3 regions of the Pantoea sp. X-Soil-TKNS-1207 genome follow, and region 1 is predicted to be linked to each of the others. Evidence: riboswitches for the same ligand, from Rfam matches in the RefSeq annotation. Region 1 holds a riboswitch; each other region holds the start of a gene.
The links. Region 1 has a riboswitch for thiamine pyrophosphate ahead of AC6I8V_RS24445 (LuxE/PaaK family acyltransferase). Riboswitches for the same ligand answer to the same signal wherever they lie in the genome.

Region 1 (3,277 bases):
GTCGGTTAACATTTGCAGGGAAGCTGCACTGACGGTCATGGTCAGTGCACCTTCATCAGAAATGATTCACCGTTCAGTGCCTGATTTTTTCCATGTCGCTCTCAGACAGGCCTGTCATTCTCATCACTGACATCCAGTCCTGACCGTTGTCGAGCAGAGTCCGGGCGATCTCGAGTCTGGTCTCAAGCGCACCAAGCTGTTTACCTTGCTGAAGGCCTTTCTCGATACCTTTCTGCTCAAGTTGCTGTGCGATAGTCATAAGTTCGTCCTCATGCTGGGGTACGCGTCGCGCCAGTTCGCGAATAAAGGTTTCTGCATCGGGCGTTTCGCCTACCTGTAGCATGTAGTTTACCAGCCCGCGCATTTGCTGTCCGGTCATAAATTCGTTCAGCATCAGCAACGCCAGCTGTTCAACCAGTTCTGCCAGGTTGCGATGGCGGATATGCTTCTGCAACAGGGTCAGGGCGGCCATACTGCGATGCTGCATGATTTCATCGTCGGGTATCACCGTGATGTCAACCAGCGGAAAATCATCACTGTATAGCCCTGCGGCCAATTCTGGTTCGCTAAACAGCTCCAGCCAGTTAACCGGGTAGGGGTAAGGGCTGCGTTTTCCCTGATAAAACAACACCGGTATCACTAACGGCAGCTTTTTATGTCCGGCATCCAGATGCTGCTGCATCGCGGCAATCGCATAGCGCATCAGTCGAAACGCCATATGTTTGTCCGGTGAACTTTGATGCTCGATCAGCACATGAATATAGCCGTCGCCGCGTCCGGTTCTGAGCGAGTAAAGCACATCGCTGTAATAGGGGCGCAGATCATCTTCGACAAAGCTGCCCGATTCCAGCTTCAGCGTTGACAGATCGCAGATATCCAGCAGCGCCGGTGGCAGGTGCAGCATCATAAAATCCCGCGCGGTATGCGGGTGTGAGAGGAAGGTCTTAAACACCGTATCATGCGGTGTAGGCGTGCTTTTTTTCATCATCCTGATGTCCCGCTGTCATTATTCCATCGCGAAAATTCTACCACTGCGGCAGGGCCGAAGTGGGTGAAGGCGCTAACAATTTGGGGAAAGAAGGGTGCTTGACACCCTGTCTGGCAACGTCCTAGACTGCGGCTTGTTCCAAGGGGTGCCCTGCTAGGGGGCTGAGATTCTACCTGCCTGAATGGTGTCCGGGCAACGTAGTGACCCTCCGAACCTGATCCGGCTAATACCGGCGTAGGGATGCGGGACATGGGGTGACCACACGCCCTTTTTTCCATCTTTGTGCTTTTCAGCGGACAGATCGCGCTCTTAAGGCGTTGCCTGAGAGTATTTGCAATCGCAAAGATGGACACGGACATGACCGAAGCGGCAATTATCGCAGCATTGCTGGAATTCCTTCAGCGCGCAGAGACCACAGACGACGATTTCAACCGGCTGGCACTGGCTATCTTCGCGTATCAATTCGAACACAATCCCTTCTATCGCCGTTTTGCGATCCAGCGCGGACGCACGCCGCTGACGGTAAAAACCTGGCGAAAAATTCCCGCCGTTCCCCTCTCTGCCTTTAAAGATCTGACCCTGAGCTGCCGCCCGGTGGAAGAGATCCCGCATGTGTTTATGACCAGCGGCACAACCGGAACCCGCAGGGGATGCAGCTACCATCCCACGCTGGCCGTCTACGATCGGTCGATGATCCTGAATTTCCGTCAGCGCTTTATGGCGGGGCGAGAGCGGATCCGCATGGGCATCCTGTTCCCTGATAAGGCGGCCATGCCGAACTCATCGCTGGCACATTATCTCGCGCTGGCGATGCAGGAATTTGGCCTGCCCGGCAGCGAGGTGATGATTGGCGCTGACGGCCTCGATATAGCGCGGGTGTTCGCCGCGCTTGAACGGGCGGAGGCCAGCGGAGAACCCTATGCGCTGCTGGGCGCGAGCTACAGCTTTGTCCATTTGCTTGATGAAATGCAGCGTCAGGGACGTCGTTTCACCCTGCCGCAGGGCAGCCGCCTGCTGGATACCGGGGGATTTAAAGGCCAGTCGCGCGAGATCGGGGCAAAGGAATTTTACCCCGCGCTGACAGAGGCGTTTGGCGTCCCGCCTACGGACTGCATCAACATGTACGGGATGACCGAACTCAGCACGCAGTTTTATGACTCGGGCAACGCCGTTTACCCGCCGGTTAAATCCGGGCCTCACTGGATCCGCACCAGGGTGGTCAATCCGCTTACCGGCGATGACGTGCCCGATGGCACCCTCGGAGTGCTGGTCCATCACGATCTGGCCCATTTCAACCCGGTTGCCGCGATGCTGACGGAAGATGCCGGCGTCGCAGTTCCCGGCGGCTTCCAGCTGCTGGGTCGGGTTGCCGGTGCCGATGCGAAAGGCTGCTCGCTGGCGATGGATGAATTTCTCAGCGCTGCGCAGGCGAAACGGTGAAAGAGGTCGCCGGCTATCTGCCGGGCCTCGCCGCCAGCGAGGTGCAGTGGCGCGAACTGAACTTTAGCCACCGGGGGGAGAGCCTCGTCGTCGCTGTACCGGAATTAAATGCTGATCAGATCGCCGGGCTGGCCGCGCGTATCCGTACCAATGCCCGCGCTTATCTGCGCACGCTGAGCGTAGCGCGTATCATCGCCATCATTGACGAGGCGGTGGCGCGACTGCTCGATCGCCGCCATCCGCTGCGTATCCGGGCTGAGCGGCTGTTGCCGATCGTCACCGGCTACGATGCCGAGATGGTCCGGCTCGGCCTGACCGGCTACCTCAAAACCTTCCGCCAGCCCCAGCTGAAGCGCTTTTTGTCAGAAGATTTCGCCGATCCGCAGATCCTTGATGATTTCCAGCCACGGCCCAGCGGTGGTTTCGCCAGGGCTTTCGGCCCGGAGCTGCTGCTGCATATCTGGGCCGGCAATGTGCCGGGTCTGCCGCTCTGGAGCCTGATTTGCGGCCTGCTAGTCAAAGCCGGGACCCTGGGCAAACTGCCGGGGAGCGAGCCGCTGATGGCGGGCTGGTTCGCTCAGCTGCTGGCAGAGATCGATCCGCAACTCGGTGAATGCCTCGCCGTGGTGTGGTGGAAGGGCGGCGATGCCGAGGCAGAGAACAACTGGTTCAGCCAGGCCGATGTGGTGCTCGCCTATGGCGGGAATCGTACGCTGGCCGCCATTCAACAGCGTCTGCCGGTGACCACACGTTTTCTGCCCCACGGCCACAAAATCAGCTTCGGCATGGTGTCACGGATGGCGCTGGATAGCCGCAAGGGCGCGGCGCTGGCCCGCCGGGTGGCATTTG
Region 2 (3,277 bases), on a different replicon from region 1:
GCATCGTAGTGATACCAGCCAGCGTCCAGCAGCTCCTTGCCATCATGTTGCAATTCGCCGCCTTCATAATCGGCCATAAACGCCATCATCAGCGAATGGGGAAACGGCCACGGCTGCGACGTCACATAACGCACGTTTTTAACCCGTACGTTGCTCTCCTCCATCACCTCACGCGCCACCGCCTGCTCAAGGGTTTCGCCCACTTCGACAAATCCGGCCAGCACGGTGTAGATGTTGTTGCGATGACGGGCATGGTTAGCCAGCAAAATTTCATCGCCGCGGCGAATCGCCACAATGATGCAGGGCGCGATTTGCGGGTAATAACGTTCACGACAGTGGCCGCACAGGCAGGCGAACTCACGTTTGCTCAGATGCATTTCATGGCCGCAATAGCCGCACCAGCGATGCGAACGGTAGAACTCCGCCAGCTGCACTCCCCTGCCGGCGAGCTGAAACAGGCCGACATCTTCGTCGATCAACTGGCGAACGGACGCCATGTTGTCGGGACGGTTCTCACGCACCAGCCAGACGCTCTCCCCCTGCCACTCGCCAATGACCATGCCGTTGCTGCCTGCCAGACCAAACTGCTGCGCGGTGCCGTGCGGCAATTCCCCCTGCGGCAGCCAAAGTTTTTGCTCATGGCTGACAATCCACCAGCCAGCGTCTACGCTTGAGATCTCACGTTGCATATAAATTGTCATCCTTAGCGTCAATTCGTACGCCGAAATGCTGATGTCAGGTTTGTTAATCAACAACTATACCCAAATGGAGCGACGTATGCTTAACCAGTTAGATAACCTGACCGAGCGTGTCGGTGGCGGTAATGAATTGGTCGATTCCTGGCTAAACGCGCGTCGTCAGTTACTGGTGACTTATTATCAGTTAATTGGCATGAAGCCGAAGAAAGACGCGATGAGCGCACTGGATGAACGGGCGCTGGATGCGTTTTGCCACAACCTGGTGGATTATCTTTCCTCCGGTCATTTCAGCGTTTATGAACATATTATCAGTGAGATGCAGGGCGACAGCCCGATGATTGCTGCCGCACAGCTTTATCCATCGCTGGAAGCCAATACCGAGCGACTGATGCAGCTGTACGATGGTCATTTACAGCAGGCGATCACCGACGATAACTGCACCCTGTTCCAGCAGGCCCTGTCTGAAGTGGGTGAAGTGCTGGAGTCGCGCTTTACGCTGGAAGACAAACTGGTGCATCTGGCATGGGACAATCAGCTGGCACATCCGCCGGTTGCCAATGAGAGCATCGTTGCCCGTCCGGCGTAAAACGGGCAATTGTAAAATACTTGTGATTCACGAAAAGCCCCTCTATGCTGAGCGGGCTTTATTGTTTTGCGGTTACAGCGTAAAACATGATCTTGTCGGAGTGCCCATCTGGGCTGAGACCGTTAATTCGGGATCCGCGGAACCTGATCAGGTTAGAACCTGCGAAGGGAACAAGAGTAAACATCATCAGCACGGTGCCCGCACCGCTTCTGTTACTCATTCCGGACTCCGGACAAGCAACTTCCATCATTTACAGGAAACTTGCTATGTCTGTTGCAAAAACCTCTCGTCGTGAACAGCGCGCCCAGGCGCAGGCGTTTATCGATTCCCTCCAGGGAACCGCGTTTCCCAATTCCCAACGCATCTGGATCACCGGCAATCGCCCTGATATTCGCGTACCGATGCGCGAAATCCAGCTCAGCCCAACCCTGATCGGCGGCAGCAAAGACCATCCGCAGTACGAAGAGAACGAAGCAGTCCCGGTGTATGACACCGCCGGTGCCTATGGCGATCCGGCAGCAACCATCGATGTACATCAGGGTCTGGAAAAACTGCGCGCGCACTGGATCGCCGAACGTGGCGACAGCGAAACCATCGACCAGCTCAGCTCCAGCTATACCCAGCAACGACTGGCGGATGAAGGACTGGATCACCTGCGTTTTGAACATTTGCCCCAGCCGCGCCGCGCCAAAGCCGGGCGTCGCGTTACCCAGCTGCACTACGCGCGTCAGGGCATCATCACGCCGGAGATGGAATTTATCGCGCTGCGTGAAAACATGGGCCGTGAGCGCATCCGCGGCGAAGTGCTGCTGCAACAGCATCCCGGTCACAGCTTTGGCGCGCATCTGCCGGAAAATATCACCGCGGAATTTGTTCGCGAGGAGGTCGCCGCGGGTCGCGCCATCATCCCGTCCAACATCAACCATCCTGAATCTGAGCCGATGATCATTGGCCGTAACTTTCTGGTGAAGGTGAATGCCAATATCGGCAACTCCGCCGTCAGTTCCTCGATTGAAGAGGAGGTGGAAAAGCTGGTGTGGTCGACCCGCTGGGGTGCCGATACCGTGATGGATCTCTCGACCGGACGCTATATCCATGAAACGCGCGAATGGATTTTGCGTAACAGCCCGGTGCCGATTGGCACCGTACCGATTTACCAGGCGCTGGAGAAGGTGAATGGCGTCGCCGAAGACCTCAACTGGGAAATCTTCCGTGATACCTTGCTGGAGCAGGCGGAACAGGGCGTGGATTACTTCACCATTCACGCCGGTGTGCTGCTGCGCTACGTACCGATGACGGCAAAGCGCCTGACCGGCATTGTGTCGCGCGGCGGCTCGATTATGGCGAAGTGGTGCCTGTCGCATCATCAGGAAAGTTTTCTCTACCTGCACTTCCGTGAGATCTGCGAGATCTGCGCCGCCTATGATGTGGCGCTGTCGCTGGGCGATGGTCTGCGTCCGGGTTCCATCCAGGATGCCAACGATGAAGCGCAGTTTGCGGAACTGCATACGCTGGGCGAGCTGACGAAAATCGCCTGGGAATATGACGTGCAGGTGATGATTGAAGGTCCGGGCCATGTGCCGATGCAGATGATTCGCCGCAATATGACTGAACAGCTGGAGCATTGCCACGAAGCCCCTTTTTATACCCTCGGACCGCTCACCACCGATATCGCGCCCGGCTACGACCATTTCACCTCCGGCATTGGTGCCGCGATGATTGGCTGGTTCGGCTGCGCGATGCTGTGTTATGTCACACCGAAGGAGCATCTGGGTCTGCCGAATAAGGAAGATGTCAAACAGGGGCTGATTACCTACAAAATCGCCGCCCATGCCGCCGATCTGGCCAAAGGCCATCCTGGCGCGCAGATCCGCGATAACGCGATGTCGAAAGCGCGTTTTGAGTTTCGCTGGGAAGATCAGTTCAATCTGGCGCTGGACCCGCACACCGCCCGCGCCTATCACGATGAAACCTTACCGCAGGAGTCGGGCAA
Region 3 (3,277 bases), on a different replicon from region 1:
TCCACATCCATGAGAAGGAGAGGGCGCCGGCATCGTTAAAATCAAAGGCGGCACCGGTTTCCACGCCACGATAGGTGCCCGGCAGGAAGCCCCAGTGCGATGCCAGTAGCGTCTGGCCGGTCGGTTGCAGATAACCTGCGCGCAACCAGTAGTCCTGCCATTGGGTTTTTAGTGCGGCTTTATACAGGCTGGCGCCATTTTTATCGCCAGTCCACTGCTCATCCCAGCGGGTGCGTGCATTGCTGAAGCCAATTTCGTTCGGTGCCGCCGGGCCACCGTTGGTCAGCTCCAGGGCTCCATAAGCGGCGAGATCGAGACCGATGAAATTCGCCAGATAGCCAGACGAAAAATCGAGGCTGGCATTGGCAGAGGCGTGGTGCAGGTTGGCGTCGTACTGGCCGTACTTACCTTCCTGCGGGTCCATCTCTTTGCGATCGCGCTGGCGTTGCCAGTAATAGAGTGCGCCGTTAAGCGAGGAGTCATCAATGAAACCTTGTGCCAGAGCTGGCGTAGCGGGGATGAAGGTTGTGGCGAAGAGGGTGGTGGCAATGGCCGCAGAGAGCGGCGTGCGAATAATCCTGCGCATGGTGAATCCTCCGTGATAATTCCCTTAGTGACGATTATTTTCCGTAACTGTTACTTAATGTAACCAGTGGCGTGATGCTATTTTTCGCGGCGCGAATTATCAATGACGTTTATTACAATTTATGACACGACACGCAAAATAAGGATTTTAATCTTTCTTCATCATATAGTTACGTGAATGTTGAGTTTGTAACCAGTTTGTGGGAAGGCATAGGTTTACGCGTATCATTCAGACAAAGGTGGCGGTGATCAGGCCAGCACAGAAGAGTCAAAATGCTCGATTACTATACTTAAGTTCAATGACTGCACCTTGATCTGGGTGCGTATATTGTCTAGGATTTTTGCCTGGAGCCAGCGCGATGCTGGCTCCAGGTCTGAAGGGGGGGACGTAATGCAGGAACAAACCGCTAACTTCCTTTGCTAAAGCGAGCAGGTAAGTTGGCGATCGTCATGTTTTCAACATTAACCTCAGGAGCTGCAAAATGGCTGATGATTTAAAGAGAAGACAACCGGAAGACACGCGCTTTATTAGTCTTAGTGAAACCTGGGAGGTCGAATACTGGACTAAGACCCTGGAAGTAACCGCATCAGAACTTCGCACCGCAGTGGCAAACGTAGGGAATGGCACGGAAAAAGTTAAGCAATATCTGCGCAAATGACTTTCAGGTAAGACACACCTAACTAACCCCGTTTTACGGGGTTTTTTTATTGCCTGGCTGGCGCGACTTCCCGTATGCTGGCGGGATGTAATGAACGTTACTCACGACTCGGGGTGCCGCTTTCCGCAAGGAAAAGGCTGAGATACACCCGTTGACCTGAACTGGATAATGCCAGCGTAGGGAAGTCAGATGCCTGACCGCATTCGCCTTCTTGATCGCCGGTTGGGAGCCTTATGAAACAGCCTGACCTTCTTCCCCCCGCGCAGCTCGCGCACTCTCTGCAACGACTCCGTCAGGACGCACCGCTGGTCCACTGCATGACCAATGACGTCGTGCAAACCTTTACCGCCAATGTGCTGCTGGCGCTGCGCGCCTCACCGGCGATGGTCATCGACGCTGACGAAGCCGCGCAGTTCAGTGGCTTTGCCGATGCTCTTTTGATCAACGTAGGGACGCTGACCCGCGATCGCCGGGACGCGATGCAGGCTGCCGTGCTGGCCGCCAATAACGCCGCTACGCCCTGGACGCTCGATCCGGTGGCGGTGGGCGCACTCACGCTGCGCACCGAATTCTGTCAGCATCTGCTGAGTCAGCAACCCGCAGCCATTCGCGGCAACGCCTCGGAAATTCTTGCGCTGGCGAACCAGGCCGCGGGCGGGCGCGGCGTCGACAGCCTGCATCAGGCGGATGCGGCGCTCAGCGCGGCGCAGCAGCTGGCGCGTGACTATCACAGCATCGTGGCGGTGACCGGCGAGGTGGATTACGTCACCGACGGCTCGCGCACCTTCGCGATCCCCGGAGGCAGCCCGCTGATGACACGGGTTGTGGGTACCGGCTGTGCGCTGTCTGCGGTGGTAGCGGCGTTTACCAGCCTGCCGGGCGACCGCCTGCAACATGTGGCCGCTGCCTGCCGCGTGATGTCGCTGGCGGGTGAACGCGCCGCGCAGCAGGCGCAGGGGCCGGGCAGCTTTGTCGCCGCTTTCCTTGATGGGCTTTGGACACTGGAGGAGGCGCTATGAAACGTATCAACGCACTCACCATTGCCGGTACCGACCCCAGCGGCGGCGCGGGTATTCAGGCCGACCTCAAAACGTTTTCAGCGCTCAGCGCCTACGGCACCAGCGTGATCACCGCGCTGGTGGCGCAGAATACCTGCGGCGTGCAGTCGGTCTATCGCATCGAACCGGATTTTGTTGGCGCGCAACTGGATTCGGTGCTGGACGATGTGCGCATCGACAGTGCCAAAATCGGGATGCTGGCGGAAACCGCCGTGGTGGAGGTGGTGGCCGATAAGCTGAAGCGTGCCAGCCTGCCGTTCGTGGTGCTGGACACGGTGATGCTCGCCAAAAGCGGCGATCCGCTGCTGTCGCCGGATGCGGTCGCCAGCATTCGTGAGTTGCTGTTGCCCCAGGTTTCACTGATCACGCCGAATCTGCCGGAGGCTGCCGCGTTGTTAGGCCGCAGCATGGCGCAGGATGAGAAAACCATGTTGATGCAGGGCGATGCGCTGCTGGACCTCGGCTGTGAAGCGGTACTAATGAAGGGAGGACATCTGAGTGATGCGGAAAGCCCGGACTGGCTGATCACCCGCAGCGGACGTCAGCGTTTTACCGCGGCGCGCGTAAACACCCGTCATACCCACGGCACCGGTTGTACGCTCTCGGCGGCGCTGGCCGCGCTGCGTCCGCGCCACGAGGACTGGGCAGCAACGGTGGCGGAGGCCAAAGCCTGGCTGCAACAGGCGTTGCTGCACGCCGATTCTCTTGAGGTAGGGAAAGGCATCGGCCCGGTGCACCATTTTCATCGCTGGTGGTAGGACGCCGCGGATTGCCAATTTTTTCCTGCGAATCCGTCTGAAAAATGGAGTCAGCAATTTGCCAGCCTGGCGGGTTTCGGTCCAGGCTGTTGGGGGTGAGTCGACAGGTGTCGGCTCCAATCCAGCCATTAATCAGGAGTTAACATGACGGACATCGTTCAGTTATTGGGCAAAGAGGCGGACAGCCTTCTTCAACATCGCTGCATGACCATTCCAG

Region 2: another riboswitch for thiamine pyrophosphate. It lies ahead of thiC (phosphomethylpyrimidine synthase ThiC); the one in region 1 lies ahead of AC6I8V_RS24445 (LuxE/PaaK family acyltransferase).
Region 3: another riboswitch for thiamine pyrophosphate. It lies ahead of thiM (hydroxyethylthiazole kinase); the one in region 1 lies ahead of AC6I8V_RS24445 (LuxE/PaaK family acyltransferase).

The regions. Positions count from the first base shown of each region.
Region 1 covers NZ_AP035960.1:258,029-261,305, forward strand. The annotation lists gene AC6I8V_RS24435 (NAD(P)-dependent oxidoreductase) at 1-9, shown strand, start outside; gene AC6I8V_RS24440 (Rpn family recombination-promoting nuclease/putative transposase) at 74-988, opposite strand; TPP riboswitch at 1,120-1,246, shown strand; gene AC6I8V_RS24445 (LuxE/PaaK family acyltransferase) at 1,346-2,428, shown strand; gene AC6I8V_RS24450 (acyl-CoA reductase) at 2,425-3,277, shown strand, end outside.
Region 2 covers NZ_AP035958.1:274,446-277,722, reverse strand. The annotation lists gene nudC (NAD(+) diphosphatase) at 1-689, opposite strand, end outside; gene rsd (sigma D regulator) at 778-1,284, shown strand; TPP riboswitch at 1,371-1,471, shown strand; gene thiC (phosphomethylpyrimidine synthase ThiC) at 1,551-3,277, shown strand, end outside.
Region 3 covers NZ_AP035958.1:2,874,099-2,877,375, reverse strand. The annotation lists gene chiP (chitoporin ChiP) at 1-586, opposite strand, end outside; gene AC6I8V_RS13455 (DUF3606 domain-containing protein) at 1,068-1,244, shown strand; TPP riboswitch at 1,344-1,444, shown strand; gene thiM (hydroxyethylthiazole kinase) at 1,478-2,263, shown strand; gene thiD (bifunctional hydroxymethylpyrimidine kinase/phosphomethylpyrimidine kinase) at 2,260-3,060, shown strand; gene fbaB (class I fructose-bisphosphate aldolase) at 3,205-3,277, shown strand, end outside.